One region of the Virgibacillus halodenitrificans genome, then DNA from elsewhere that is predicted to be linked to it. Evidence: riboswitches for the same ligand, from Rfam matches in the RefSeq annotation. Region 1 holds a riboswitch; each other region holds the start of a gene.

Region 1 (5,036 bases):
AGTACCACTTGGACTAATGCTAGGTAATGCATTCGGTTGGCGTGCTCCATTTATGCTTATATCTGTGTTAACTGTATTCTCATTTCTCGGGGTCTACTTTTTCATGGGTAAAATTGATCCAAAGCCATCGATTTCCTTAATTAAGCAGTTAGCTACTTTAAAAAACCGTAAAATATTCTTTGCTCAATTGACTACGTTTTTATTTTTGGCTGGGCATTTAACGCTTTATGCGTATTTGACTCCTTTCTTAAAAACAACAATGGGCTTAGACGGAACTTGGGTAAGTATCGTTTACTTACTATTCGGAGTGGCAGCAGTATTGGGTGGTGGTATTGGAGGCACATTCGCTGATAAATTCGGTGCCAAGCCTACTATTATTGGCGTAATTATAATTTTTGGCTTAGCTATTTTTAGCATTCCATATACAACCTTTGCAGTACCAGTATTTTTAATTGTTATGATTATTTGGAGCATGATGAGCTGGGCAATTACTCCCGCATTACAGAGTTATTTGATCGAAGCAGCACCAGAAACATCAGATATACAACAAAGCTTAAATAATTCTGCACTTCATTTTGGAATTGCCTTTGGTTCTTTTCTCGGAGGACTTGTTATTGAGCAATCAGGTGTAGAGCATAATGCAACAGTGGGCGGATTTTTCGTTATAATTGCGTTAGCTACTGCAACAATTTCCATGGTAAAAATGAGAAGCAAGGCATTGGCTTAAATTCAAAATGTTTTAGAAAAGAACCCTACTTCAAACTCTGAAGTAGGGTTTTTTTGCTTTATCGTACTATATGTATAATTTTGTTGCTTTCTAATAAGACTATACTATGCAATCTAAAACAACGGTGAATTGGAGTGAGTACAATGGAAGAAAATTATGAGGAAATGGAAAATTATTTTGATCAATCTATTATGGATTATAAACAAGGAAGCAGCAGATTTGAAAAAAGCTTCCCTAAAGTCACCAAAGCATATTTTGATTTTACAGACGCTTGTTTTCAAGAAGGATCTATCGGTAAGAAAGAAAAGCAATTAATTGCCCTTGGTATTAGCGTTTACGCACAAGATGAATACTGCATTATCTATCACACCAAGGGAGCAGTAGATAACGGAGCAACAGAAGAGGAATTTATGGAGGCTATTTCGGTTAGTGCAGCGCTAGGTGGGGGAGCAGCCTTTGCTCAAGGAGTAACGTTAGCAATGGATACCTATGATCACTACAAAATGAAACACTAAACTTCTATTTGATAACTGAATATTTCCGCTGAAGCATAAACCTGAAATAAATAAAAATAGAGAAAAAGAATAGCGAAAGGCCATCTCTTTTTCTCTATCGATTTTAGTACATTTCTATTTAATAACTAAATCTTGAAATGCCAGCTTTTAATCGTCATCCTCATCTTCTTCATGTTCTCTTTCAGCTTTCTCTTCGGCTCTTTCACGTTCCCTTTCTGCTTTTTCTTCTGCCCGTTCACGTTCTTTTTCTGCTTTTTCCTCTGCACGCTCTCGCTCTTTTTCTGCCTTCTCTTCAGCTCTTTCTGCTGCTTCCTCTGCTTTTTCACGATCCCTTTCTGCTTTCTCCTCTGCACGCTCTCGCTCTTTTTCTGCCTTCTCTTCAGCTCTTTCCGCTGCTTCTTCAGCTTTTTCACGATCTTTTTCTGTTTTTTCCTCTGCGCGTTCACGTTCTTTTTCTGCCTTGTCTTCGGCTTTTTCTGTTGCTTCTTCGGCTTTTTCGCGTTCCTTCTCTGCCTTGTCTTCAGCTTCTTCTGCTTTTTCCTCTGCTTCGTCTTCAGCATCGTCATCTACGTCTTCTTGATCATCTAAATGCAATCTTTTTTCTGCAAAAGCCTTATGAATTTTCTCTACTACTTTTTCTTGATTATTAATTGCTCTTTGAATTCCTTTCTTAGCGTCTTCAGGAATATCATCTCGAATCAAAAGTGATTTTAGTATCTCGGTTCGCTTTGCAATATAGGAAAGAACTTCTTTTTCCAGTGCATCTATTTCCTCTATCTCATCATCAGTTTTATTGACTTCAGCTAAATTTTCCTCCATTAATTCTCCGTGTATGTCAGCTTCTTGAATCAGTTTTTTTGCTGCAGCTGGATCACCCTGTTCAATTGCGAGCTGTGCTTCCCTTAATCGTTTTTCTGCAAATTGTTCTTGTAATAACACTTTATCACTAAAATCGGTAGTTATATCATAGGTTGCCTCTTCCAAATATCGGGTTGTGTCATATAAATCAGATTGTGGGTCTACCACCTTTAACGATTCTTCAGCAAAAGCTTGTCCACCTAAGATTAAGCTAAAGCCTATGGTTAAGCCTGTTAAACGTTTAATCATTTTTACAGCCCCTTTATTAATTCACTAGTATATTTTGTCTTAGTTTATTAATTTCATTATTTACTTCTTTATAGTCAGCTACCGGAGTAACAAAGGTAAAAATGTAGGTATAATCGCCTTGTTTTTCCAAATAAATGTCTGTACGGATTTTTGTTTTCATAGTTGATTCAAACGATATGTAATTTTCTTTTTCCTCTAAAATTTCCACTTTTCCGGCACCAGTTACCAATTCATTCTTAATTATTTTAAATGATTTTTTAGTAGTTAGGGAAGATATAATTGCGTTAATTGTATCTTTTTCAAACTTAGCATTTAATTTGTTTCCATTCATATTAGCTTTAGCTAATTTCCAACCATCGGTTTCTTTTACTTTCACATTAAATTCTTCATTTTCATACAACATTTTGAGATCTGCGGTTCCTGTACTCCCAGTCCCTTTTGCTTCCTTTGTGCCCCCACATCCTGCCAACAGAATTAAAACAAGAAGAAGTAGAAGCAAAGCACTTTTTTTCATTTTTTAGTTCCCCCTTTCAACAAAAAAACACATCGGCAATCGGATGTGTTGCATTCCTGTAACCGGTAGCTGGCAAGCGTTGGATCCCCTCCTTTAGCCCCTATAGCTTTGCGTCATTGGCTTTCACCAATTTTGCCATGATCAAATTACTTTAGTGTTAAACTATTTAAACTATACCACCCTATTAAATAGAAGTCAGCATATTATTTATAAATATCAAAATAAATTCTCTAAACGTATAATCTTGTCCGATTCCTAACGTTAATTATAGTTATAGCCACTTCCTTTAAATACTTCCATTAAATGATTTTACTATCCTTTTACTATTTACTTTTACGAAATATGGCTGTGAATAAGATTCCAGCGCCTAACCCGATCGCCCCTCCAGCTTCCAGTGCCCCAAAGAGAAGTCCAACCCCAGACCCTACAGACAAACAAGAAATAAAAATGAGTCCTACTCCCGAATAGTTCATTATATTAAACCCCCTGTGATTATCTTCCTTTTATTTAACTTATTACAATTGCTTCTTTTTTGTTACCTAAATGAAAGCGCTTAATTAATAATTCTAAAAATTCTCTATTGCCATACGTTTCCTTTCATGTTTAAATATCTATTAAATGAAAAAACTATGAGGTGATTTTGTGGGAAGCAATGTTTCAGTTGGTCTATTAGGTTTAGGAGTAGTCGGTTCAGGTGTGATTAAGCTTATTGAAAACCACCAGGAAGAGCTTGCACACCAACTCGGCTGTGGAGTAAATGTAAAGAGTGTACTAGTTCGGGATACGGAAAAAACACGTGATGTGCAAATAGATCGAACGTTTCTTACCACTAATCCAGAAGATATTTTAAACGATCCGGAAATCGATATCATAGTAGAGGTTATGGGTGGAGTTGAAGAATCATACCATCATATTTTAAAAGCATTCTCATCCAAAAAACATGTGGTAACAGCAAATAAAGATTTAGTTGCATTACATGGGCCAGAGCTTCAGGAAGCAGCAACCAAAAACCAATGTGATTTTTACTACGAAGCGAGTGTAGCAGGAGGAATTCCTATTTTAAGAGGGATTGCTGAGGGCTTGTCCTCTGATCGGATTCAGCAGGTAATGGGTATTGTTAATGGTACAACCAACTACATACTTACGAAAATGAATAATGAAGGCATGCCATATGAAGATGCACTAAAACAGGCTCAAGAGTTAGGTTTTGCAGAAGCAGATCCAACAGCAGACGTGGATGGATTAGACGCTGCTCGTAAAATGGCCATTCTGGGAAGACTCGCATTCTCTACAGATATTGCCTTAGAGGAAGTAGAAGTTACCGGCATTAAGGATCTAGATTTAGAGGATTTAAAATATGGAGATAAGTTAGGCTACACAATGAAACTCATTGGATTTGCGAACTGCAAGGATAAAAAGGTAGAAGTCAACGTTCAACCGACTTTTTTAGCAAAAAGCCATCCTTTAGCAGATGTTAAAAATGAATATAATGCCGTCTATGTTTACGGGGAGGCTGTAGGAGAAACAATGTTCTATGGCCCAGGTGCCGGTAGTCTGCCAACAGCTACGGCAGTAGTGTCCGATATTGTAGCTGTTATTAAAAATATTCGTTTAGGTGTAAATGGCAGACAATCTGTTGCACCAAGATTTAAGAAACAATTAAAAGCGCCTGACCAACGATTTGGACAATATTATTTACGTCTACAAGTAAAGGATGAGGTAGGAACTTTTTCCAAAATTTCTTCCTTGTTTAATGAGCTAAACATTAGTTTTAAGCGAATCCTTCAAACACCTGTTCAAAAACATCAACAGGCAGAGATAATTTTGGTTACTCATCAGACTTCTTTAAGCAATTTTACTACAGCTTTAGAAAGACTTAATCGTCTGGATGCAGTTATTAAAGTAAAGAGTTATTATAAAGTGGAAGGAGATGCTAAGAATGAAATGGCACGGTCTGATCAGTCATTATAAGTCATTTTTACCAGTAACAGAACATACGCCATCACTAACTTTACATGAAGGTAACACACCATTAATCCACTTTCCTGCTCTCTCAAGTCAACTAGGCATTGATCTGTATGGAAAGGTAGAAGGAATAAATCCCACAGGCTCGTTTAAGGATCGGGGAATGGTGATGGCTGTAGCAAAAGCTGTCGAAGAAGGTAGCACCTCT
Region 2 (5,036 bases), 1.2 Mb from region 1:
TAAAGATATCATTCTTAATAAACGAATTAAAAATAAGGATTTTGTCATATTCCTACGGCAATATGCAACCTTGATTCATGCTGGAATTTCTATTTCTGATGCCACCAAAACAATGATTATGCAGACAGGGAACTATGCATTGCGAACTGCACTTACAGATATGGATAAGCAGTTGGATCAGGGACAAGCTTTATCTAAGGCAGCAGCACGTCACCCAAAAGTGTTTCCAAGTTTACTAGTTAATATGATTCATGCAGGGGAAGCGAGTGGGAAGCTGGACGATATTCTTAATCAGATGGCAGATTATTATGAGAAAGAGTACCGAAATAAACAGAAGGTCATTTCTGCGTTACTTTATCCAGCCATAGTAGGAATAGTTACATTAGTTTTAAGTATCTTTTTACTTGTGTTTATTGTCCCCCAATTTGTCACGATGTTTCGTTCGTTTGGTGAAGAGATACCAGCATATACGAAATTTGTTTTGTCATTAAGTGAATGGGCAGGCCTATTCTGGTGGTTGGTTCCAGTCTTGGGTGTGTTAGGGTTTATCTTATATAAATACTTCATTCAGTATGATTCTTTTCGTTATCGGATAGATGTCGGTAAGCTGAAGTTTCCATTTATCGGAGTGCTCGTCCATAAGGGTGCCTTGGTAAGAATGACACAAACGCTAAGCACCTTAGTAAACAGTGCAGTGCCCATCCTGGAAGCAGTGGAAATTACCGAGAAAGTTGTTGGTAACCGAGTAATCGAAGAAGTATTGGCAAAGGCAAGAGATTCCCTGGAAGTAGGGGAATCAATAACCGAACCGATGAAGAAACATTGGGCTTTCCCTGCGCTTATCATTCAAATGATTCAAATTGGAGAAAAAACAGGAACTCTTGATCATATGCTAACAAAAGCTGCCGAATTTTATGAAGAAGAAGTGGAGCAGTTATCCAATCGGATTAAGACACTGATTGAACCATTAATGATTATTATTCTTACCGTGATTGTCGGCGGCATTATTACCGCAGTAGTTATCCCAATGTTTTCTCTATTTGAAAACATTCAATAAAATGGTAGATTTTAGTAAGATTATGTATTATAATATACCTAGGAATAAAGTAGGAAGTGATGAGTGATTACCTGTATATGGGCACTTTGGTAATCAGGAGCGAGTAGTGCAACCGGCCGACTTCATTTAATAGATACATATTAAAGAGAGGCGGGATTTTTATGCTTACACGCATGAAAAAAGTGTTGAAAAAACAAAAAGGATTTACATTGGTGGAGTTACTGGCAGTTATTGCAATTTTAGCGATTATTGTGGCGATTGCGGTTCCTACTATAGGAAATGTGATCAGTAAATCAGAGGAAGAAGCTCACTCAGCAAATGTTGAACTAATAGAAAATGCTGCTAAATTAGCTGCTGTTTCTGAAGGAATTAATTCGAAAGATTATAAACTTAGCGATTTGGTTGATAATGGATTTCTAGAGTCTATTCCTGATAAAGTTGGTGAGAACGAGTATAACGGAGATGATACTGTTAAAGTATCTAATTCTATAGCTGTTTACACAAAGTACAAAAAAGATGGAAGTGCTGAAGAATAAAATAAAGACGCCCCGGCACATCCCGTGCGCGGGGCGTTTCTTCAATAATTACATAGTTTAATAGAATCATACAAGGAGCTTACATTATGCAACTAGCCATCATATTGTCATTCTTTCTATTCGGCCTCATTTTTGGCTCGTTTTTTAATGTAGTCGGATTACGCCTTCCAAAACAGATCCCCTTTGCTAATGACCGGTCGATTTGTCCCCAGTGCAAAAAACAGCTTAGCTGGTATGAAAATATTCCGGTTGTTTCTTTTATTATACAGGGGGGCAAGTGCCGTCATTGCCATCAGCCGATCTCTTTTATTTACCCGATTACCGAGGTAATCACTGGAATAGGTTTTGCGTTGAGCTATGCTATTTTTGGCTGGCAAATCGAGCTTGCTATTGCCTTATTATTTGTGTCGATGCTCATGATCATATTTGTAGCAGATATTACTTATATGCTCATCCCGGATAAGGTGCTGCTCTTTTTTTTACCTTTGTTTATTATACTGAGAGTAGTAGAGCCGCTTGTCCCTTGGTGGTCAAGTATAGTTGGAGCATTAGTTGGCACTGTGCTGCTCGCAGCAATCATTTTAATTAGTCGTGGTGGCATGGGTGCTGGAGATATGAAGCTGTTTGGTTTACTGGGGATTGTGCTCGGACTGAAAGGAGTTTTACTCACTTTCTTTCTTTCCTGTACGATAGGTGCAATTATCGGTATTATCTTGCTTCTGTCGGGGAAAATTGATCGCAAGCAGCCGATTCCCTTTGGTCCCTATATTGTAGCAGCAAGCCTAATTACATATTTTTACGGTGACAATCTAATAAACTGGTACGTTACGATACTTTTATAAGCAGGTGGTGAATACACGATGGGTTTATTAACAAATGACAGAGTCAATATTGTAATAACGAATTATCTTTTACGTTATTCTTACTATCGCATGCCTGCAGCAGATGGTCTTGTGAGTTATGGAGAAATTGAACTGCCGGAGGGAACGGTGCGAGAGGGGAAAGTCGAGAATAAATCGGTGCTTGTGGAAATGATTAACAAACTGATTTATGAGAAAAAATGGCGAAAAAAGAAGCTTTTCTTTTCTTTGCCGGATGATACAGTCGTGATTCGAAATATAGAGATACCTGCTTCATTAGCTAGAAATGAGGCAAAGGACTATGTAAGAACTCAACTGGGGAACAAAATATATCTTCCTTTTTCCAATCCAGTAATTGCCCTTGATTATCTTGATGTGACACCAGAAAGTGAAGAATATCAGCAAGTGTTGCTATACGCCTATCAGCAAGATAAATTAACTGCTTTTGAAGAGGTGTTTGACAAAGCGGGTTTTAAAGTGATTGGGGCGGACCTGACTTCCTTGTCTGTATACCGTTATTATTATCAGACAAGAGAAGAGCCATCAAGGCATGTGTTATTAGCGCATTGGAATCGGGACAGCTTAGGGATATCAATATTTCAAGAACATAAAGCAATCTTCACAAGGTATATAACAATTGATCCTTTGCTGTTTAGTGAACAAGAAGCGAATATTACTGTAATGCTGGATGATTATATTTTGGAAATCAACCGCATTATTGATTTTTATCGTTACTCGATCACCAAAGGAAATGAGCAGATTGAGCAAATAGTACTTTCAGGGGACTTTCCATTATTGGAAGAAGCACAAAGAAAAATAGCTGATCAGGCAACAATTCCAATAGATCGTTTTGCGAAAGAAGAATTGCCTGTGAAATATGTGGATGTAATGGGGTTGGGATTGAAGACAGATTGCTAAAGGGGATGACGTATGAATACCGAAATAAACTTTCTTGAAAAGCAGCCTTGGAAATATCGGAAAACAGTTTTCTTTGTCGCCCTCTTTTTACTTCTTCTGACGATCGCTGTCTCCATTTTATATATTCAAAAGAGCCGGCTTGAAGCTGAATTAACAGAGGAGAAAATTAAGATAGCACAGGTGGAAACACAGTTGCTGGAAATCAATAAGGCAACAGTAAACCAACAGCAATTAAATAACATAAAAGAAGAGATAGAAATCATTCGCACGGAGGAAATTCCCGTGGTTACCTCCTATTATAGCAGTTTGGAAGGATTGAAGAATCCTAATCAGCTGGTTAGCTTTGAACATACGGACGAAAACCGGCTAGTCATGGGTGCAATTTTTTCTACAGTAGAAGAAGTAGCAAATTATATGGAAGACGTTCAGGAGAAGAAGTACATCCTTCGTACAGAACTCACTGCGATGACAAAGTTGGATAAAAATTATCAGGCAACAATAACCATTATCGTGGACGAGGATGCCCTGAGAGAGGAGCTAGGTGATGCGGAAGGAATGGACTAAAAATCATACATATATTACGTTGGGAATTGTTGCGGCAGTTATAATGATCTATATTATTTCGTTTATCACGCTTATCAAACCTGCTCAGGAAGAAGTTGGAACAGAGGTACAAAAAGTTTCCATGTATGAACAGCAATTGCAAAAGCTTGACTCACAAGCGAATAGTAAAAATGAGTTAACTGAAGAGGACAAAGCTCTTAATCTGCTTGTGCCGCCTAAAAAGTCACCAGATGATGTTCTGCGCAAACTCCAGCAAGCGGCCATAGCTGCAAAAGTGACCATTGAATATGTCGGAACAGAAGGACAGGAACAGCTGGAGAAAGGTGAGGATGAGCAGACAGAGGGCCTCCCACAGGAACAATATGTGATCGATGTTTATGCCGGAAAATTAAATGACATTCATCATTTTCTCGACGGAATCCAAAAGAGTGAACGGCTAATTACAATTGACACATTATCCATCCAACAAACTGCAGATCAAGCGACTGCCAGCCTGCAAATAAAAACTTATGCTCAAAGATAGCCGGATTTCTGGCTATCTTTTTCAATTATATAGGTAGCACCTTTTAAGTGCTTTTTTAACAAGCTCCACATGTTATGTACTAATTATCTTCTCCACAGCTTCTATTGTTATTTATCTATCTTGTTCTACTTTGTCTATATTCTCATATAGATAAATAGGAAGGAGGAGAAGGGACATGCGTCATTATGTCGTATTGCGTTTATTATTGGCAGCATTTCTACTATATGTTGCTTGGCCAATTATTCCACAAGAAACAGGATTTGTGGCCAAGCTTTTTTGGGGTGGTTGGTTAGCCTTTTTTATTTTGGTAGTTGGAGGGAATTTTGCTGCTCTTTTACAAATGGTAACCCCTCCTGTTATGGAACAGAAAGAGTTGAGAAGACGTCAAGCCTCTAATCATTGAGTTTATGTACTTTCAACTGTATAATAAAATATACAGATAATATTAGTACAGTTGAAAGTTGGTGGGCCCCGGTGGCTACAAAACATGAACAAATTATTCAGCATATTTTAGCATTGGAAGTAGGCCATAAAATATCTGTCCGGCAAATTGCCAAGGAATTGAATGTAAGTGATGG
Region 3 (5,036 bases), 1.5 Mb from region 1:
TATTAAGAGACGGTTAAAGAAACCATAAGCTCCTACACCTGCTGCTCCTCCATTAATAAATAAGTCTCCTAAACCATTAATCCCGTCCTGAACCGGTCCCCACAATAAGCCAATAACACCTGAAATAATAACCATCGTTACTGATGTAATAATTGGCACGAACCTCTTCCCACCAAAGAAGGCGAGAAAGTCTGGTAGCTGAATATCACTGAATCGATTGTATAAATGTCCTGCAGTTATACCGGCGATGATACCTGCTAATACTCCCAAATTCAGTTCATCATTGATTGCCTTGTAGCCACCTTCTAATACAAGGAAACCAACAGCTCCCGCTAATGCTGCTGCTCCATTCCCATCTTTTGAAAAACCAATCGCAATTCCAATAGCAAAAATCAGTCCTAAATTATTTAAAATCCCATTACCTGCTGCAGTCACAAATGGAATATCAAATATATCCTCCGCGCCCAGACGCACCAGAAGCGCAGCTGCAGGTAACATAGCAATCGGTAACATTAAAGATTTACCGAGACGTTGTAAATAACCAAGCAATTCGTTCACTTCCTTCCATAGTATGTATTAAATTATTACTATAACTTATCATACCCCTAATTTCCAAAAAAAACTACATGCCGAATTCGAACATGTAGTTAGATTGTATTTATTTAATTGTAGTCTGTTGTTGCATTTGCTCTCCAATCATGCATCCATGCTTTAACTCACTTACAAGCATTTGGATTAATTGCTCTGAATTTTTAATTGTATGATTTTCCGTCTCATCAATCACTTTTTTTAACATATCTTTATATTTTTCTTGCTCAAGCATCTAATTTCCCGCCTTTTATTAAAATATTTCTGATTAGTTAATTTGAACTATAACATATATTGATAGGAAGTGTTGTCGAAATTTGGCATTTTTTATACTTTTTTCAAAATTATTGTTTACATTTAATACTTTCGTCATCATCATTTATTTTTTGTCAGTTATCCGAAGTTTTATCTTCCTTAATACTATAATGAAAACTACGGCCAAAAATGCCCCAAAACCATCTAATGCTACATCTCCTGCGTATGGTGTTCTATTCGGTGTAAAGCCTTGATGAAATTCATCTAAAATAGCATATGCAATTGTAAGTAAAAAGGAAAGTGTTATCGCCTTTTTTATCGGTAAAGAGATGCTCTTTCTCCACGCCAGATAGAAAAGAAGACATAAAATAAAAAACACGGTCACATGAGCTCCCTTACGCAGAAAGAACTCTATAAACCCATTGACCCCTCTTGATTCAATACTTACTACTGAATGATGGTAGTTAAAAGCAATCCATCCCAATAGAGGTTCAAGAAAAGATAGGTCAAATTTATCGGATAAGAAAGGTTTTATATCCTGTTTTTCATATGGCTGATGGGAGGAATAGAAAATAATCCCCATCCAACCGATTGGCAAAAGCCAGTATGTATATTTCTTCATTAATGATAGCTCCTGTTCTGAATGCTTCTATATTCTTTATCACTAAATTATGAAAATGAAACCTAGCAATTTTATTTTTAGCTCACCTAAAAGCTGAGTATTTAACGATTGATCTCTAAGAAAGAATGGTTCCAAAATGTGTGAGGATTATCCAATGATTCGCGACATAGATAAAGAATGAATTAACTTATTGATATTGTGTTACTGCATTTAAAATTAAATATAGCAGAAATTATTCAAAGAATGAGTATATTATTACATTTGTAACGAACAAGCTTACACTTTACTTTCGTTTCTAATTACTTTTCCTATAATAAAAGCCAAATAAAAAACCGTCAGCTATTTGGCTAAGCGGTTTGGTCTATCCTATTTATTTGTTATTTCCCTGTTTACTACGCCATTTATTGAATTCCAAGTATTCTTTGAATTGCTCCTTCGTTACTCCGGAGTCCATGGCTTCCTGTACAATCTCAAGCCATTCATCGTCTAATTCTTCTATATCAGCAGACTGTTTTTCGCGTATCAATTCGTTTACTGAAACATCTAGAACAACGCTAACTTTTTCAATAAACTGGATCGATGGATTTGTCTGTATATTACGTTCGATTGAGCTAAGGTAGGATTTAGCAACTCCTGCTTTCTCAGCAAGTTCTGATAGGGACATTTTTTTATCTTTACGTATTTGTTTAATTTTATCACCGATCAAGTTCTCACCTTCTTTCAAAGAGAATTATATCATATAAAAGGTGAGTGGTTCTATATAAAGCACAAATAAATCCATTTTTCAACCTTTTTTGTTCCCCGATAAAAATAATTTAATTTCCTTTAAAGGTATACCGAGAGTTTTAGCTTCTTTTATTAATTCAAGCCATTCTTTATCAACTGTGTTAATTTCTACTTTACTTGTCATTTAACCGTCCCCCATTATTTTTTCCAGATAGCCCAGCCATCTTAGCTCTTAACACCTTAGATCTGTGGCTTTGCGCCCTCCCTTTTCAGATGAGTTTGCCTTTTTCTGAGGAAACTTATTTTCTATGACTATCATACTATATACCCTGTTATTATTACATAGCTTGTTTTGTCATAATAAAACTAGTTTTGTTAAATTAGAGTAAGCATCTTGTCGAGTATGGTTGTTATGGATTGTCGAGTGCCCTTACTAGTTTTTTAACTGTAGTTTTTACTAACTTTTCTCCATTTTTTGTACAATAGGATAAATACCCCACTTATCAAAAGAACAGCACCAGATAGAAATAGGTTAAAAATTCCTGTTGCTGTATTGGGAAGAAAAGACTGTGTCTGCGAGTTGCCACTGCCAATCATTCCATCAACACTAACTTCAGCTAACTGACTAGTTTTGCCTTCTGCGGTGAACAATATAGAAAACTCAGCATCAAGTCCTTGAAATTCATTACCGAGATACTCTGGGAAAATAACTGTTACTTCCAATTCCTCTTGCTTGGAAGTACTAAGGTCTCTGTCGGAAAGCTTAGTGAAGTCTGCCAGTTTGCCTTCATATAAAACAGTTTTACTGTCATTGATTTCCAACAGTAATTCATTGAATAGCTTCTCCTCCCCATCATTACGTAATGACATTTGATAGGTAAAATCCTTTATACCATTGTTTTGAACGGTGATTGTGCGGGGCGCCCAGTCTCCTGGCTTCATATTGTTGATATTAAATAATACATCTCCTGGTAAAACATTGATGGCTAACTCTTTTTCTTCCTCTTCTGCTGTGACGGAGTTGCCCCCCATTACTATAACTAAGGCCAAGATACAGAATAGAGTAACAACCAATTTCTTAAAAATCATAAGCATCTTCCTTATAGAGAACAGCGAAGGGAAGGCTACTTCGCCTCGGCTGTTCCAGATTTATTCTTATCCTCCAACTGGCCGAGTGCACGCCATATGGTAAATGCAGAGTATCCAAGCATGAGAATACCTGGTAATATCAAAAATACTATACTTCCTTTTGGAGATTGTGAAAAATCAATAATATAGCCTACATAGGGAATGGTAAATCCGTCATAGCTGGCAACAACATTTTCAGCAATTACCGGTTCCGAATCTGCTGCATTGTTGTTATCACCTTTCGTTGTATACATAACACCATTTTCCGATTTGATAACTTCTGCAATTCTATGTGTAATCATGATGTCTTCATCAGCCATAAAAGTAATAACATCATCTTTTTTGAATTTGCTGCCATCATCCGTAGGCTTCACCGCGATAATTGACCCTGTCTGAATACCCGGCTCCATAGAACCTGACAGCACTGTTTTCAGTTGATAGCCAAATACCTGTGGTTCTCCTCCAGAGAGTTTGGTTGATAGTACGATACCTGCTACTGTAATTAGCAACACCATCAAAATGGTAGATACTAATCGATTTACCCATTTCATTACCACTCGTCTTTTCATTACTTTTCATCCTCCTGGTTTTTTTGCGTTTCTTCTTGTTTGGTTACTTTTTCCTCTTCCTGCTTCGCCTGGTCTTTTGACTCTGATTGCTTTTTATCTTCTTTTACCTTATCTTCCTTTACAGGCTCTGGAGGTTTTTCAGTTTTTTCTTCTTTGGTAGGTTCTGACTTCTCCTGTTGGGCTTTTTCAGGTTTCTTTTCTTCCGATTTTTCTTCCTTCACCTGTTCTTTAGGATGTTCTGTTTCTTTTGTATTAACTGATGGTTCATCTTCCTTCTCTACTGGCTTTGTTTTCTTATCCTCCTCTGTCTCACAGGTAACGGTTATTTTACCGCTCTCCACAGTATCCTTTTTTAGATGCTCATTCGTTTGATAAACAACAAAAACATAGACGCCCGGTTTGTCTGTTTTATAGGTTAATTGAATACTCTCTCCTTTTTTGAGTGCTTTAATTTTCCCTTCATTTTCAGCTAACTTTAGTTTCTTACCTTGATTCTTTGGGTTACCTTTTTCGCCATAATAGACCTCATACCTGCTGTCATGTCCCATGTCACTTTTTCCACTATTTTTCAGGTTAACCTTTAATAACTTATCCCCACATGCTTCTATCCGTTGCGTCTTTTTATGTGGAAACTTTAATTTGCTCATATCTATTACTTCTTCAGGTACATCAGGGTTTTCCATTTCCCAAGTCCCAATAGAAAGTGTCTTCTTCGCATTAATTGTGTCGGTAAAATGCGCTGAAGTCCCCCCTGTTAGGTAGGAAGCAGACAATAAAATCAGATACCATGCCAGCGCAATTTTTACTGTTAATAAAAAAGTTTTGTTTTTTGTTTTAAACTTTTTCAACCGGCTATAACGCAAATTCATCTCCACCTTTTCAAATAAAGAATTTACATACATTCACAAACCGGAAATTAGTGTATTACAGGCTTGTGAATATAAATAAACTCAGAAGGAGAAAGGATCCTCCTTCCTTTACTCTAATGTTTTCCCATCACGCTGAACTGCTTCAAAATTCCAATTTAGTTCTATTGTGTCTTTCTGGAAATGGTTTTGGTTATTCTCATTATTAATAAATTCTATTTCTACCGAAAATTCTTTTGGACTGCTTCCTACTGGAAATTCACCAACTATTTCTTCAGGTGT

What was found. Region 1 has a riboswitch for cyclic di-GMP ahead of BME96_RS01525 (hypothetical protein). Riboswitches for the same ligand answer to the same signal wherever they lie in the genome.
Region 2: another riboswitch for cyclic di-GMP. It lies ahead of BME96_RS07595 (prepilin-type N-terminal cleavage/methylation domain-containing protein); the one in region 1 lies ahead of BME96_RS01525 (hypothetical protein).
Region 3: another riboswitch for cyclic di-GMP. It lies ahead of sinI (DNA-binding anti-repressor SinI); the one in region 1 lies ahead of BME96_RS01525 (hypothetical protein).

What each region holds. Positions count from the first base shown of each region.
Region 1 covers NZ_CP017962.1:281,819-286,854, reverse strand. Annotated here, with positions in the region: gene BME96_RS01540 (MFS transporter) at 1-727, shown strand, start outside; gene BME96_RS01535 (carboxymuconolactone decarboxylase family protein) at 871-1,242, shown strand; gene BME96_RS19475 (DUF5667 domain-containing protein) at 1,390-2,349, opposite strand; gene BME96_RS01525 (hypothetical protein) at 2,366-2,863, opposite strand; cyclic di-GMP riboswitch class I at 2,925-3,010, opposite strand; gene BME96_RS19745 (hypothetical protein) at 3,187-3,336, opposite strand; gene BME96_RS01520 (homoserine dehydrogenase) at 3,506-4,834, shown strand; gene thrC (threonine synthase) at 4,803-5,036, shown strand, end outside.
Region 2 covers NZ_CP017962.1:1,446,178-1,451,213, forward strand. Annotated here, with positions in the region: gene BME96_RS07590 (type II secretion system F family protein) at 1-1,057, shown strand, start outside; cyclic di-GMP riboswitch class II at 1,101-1,184, shown strand; gene BME96_RS07595 (prepilin-type N-terminal cleavage/methylation domain-containing protein) at 1,219-1,593, shown strand; gene BME96_RS07600 (prepilin peptidase) at 1,680-2,435, shown strand; gene pilM (type IV pilus biogenesis protein PilM) at 2,454-3,371, shown strand; gene BME96_RS07610 (hypothetical protein) at 3,384-3,935, shown strand; gene pilO (type 4a pilus biogenesis protein PilO) at 3,916-4,458, shown strand; gene BME96_RS07620 (hypothetical protein) at 4,634-4,861, shown strand; gene BME96_RS07625 (DRTGG domain-containing protein) at 4,933-5,036, shown strand, end outside.
Region 3 covers NZ_CP017962.1:2,627,417-2,632,452, forward strand. Annotated here, with positions in the region: gene nagE (N-acetylglucosamine-specific PTS transporter subunit IIBC) at 1-549, opposite strand, end outside; gene BME96_RS19635 (hypothetical protein) at 659-823, opposite strand; gene BME96_RS13660 (VanZ family protein) at 968-1,465, opposite strand; gene BME96_RS13665 (helix-turn-helix domain-containing protein) at 1,836-2,171, opposite strand; gene sinI (DNA-binding anti-repressor SinI) at 2,250-2,375, opposite strand; cyclic di-GMP riboswitch class I at 2,399-2,485, opposite strand; gene BME96_RS13675 (LPXTG cell wall anchor domain-containing protein) at 2,633-3,280, opposite strand; gene sipW (signal peptidase I SipW) at 3,316-3,888, opposite strand; gene tapA (amyloid fiber anchoring/assembly protein TapA) at 3,888-4,751, opposite strand; gene BME96_RS13690 (TasA family protein) at 4,866-5,036, opposite strand, start outside.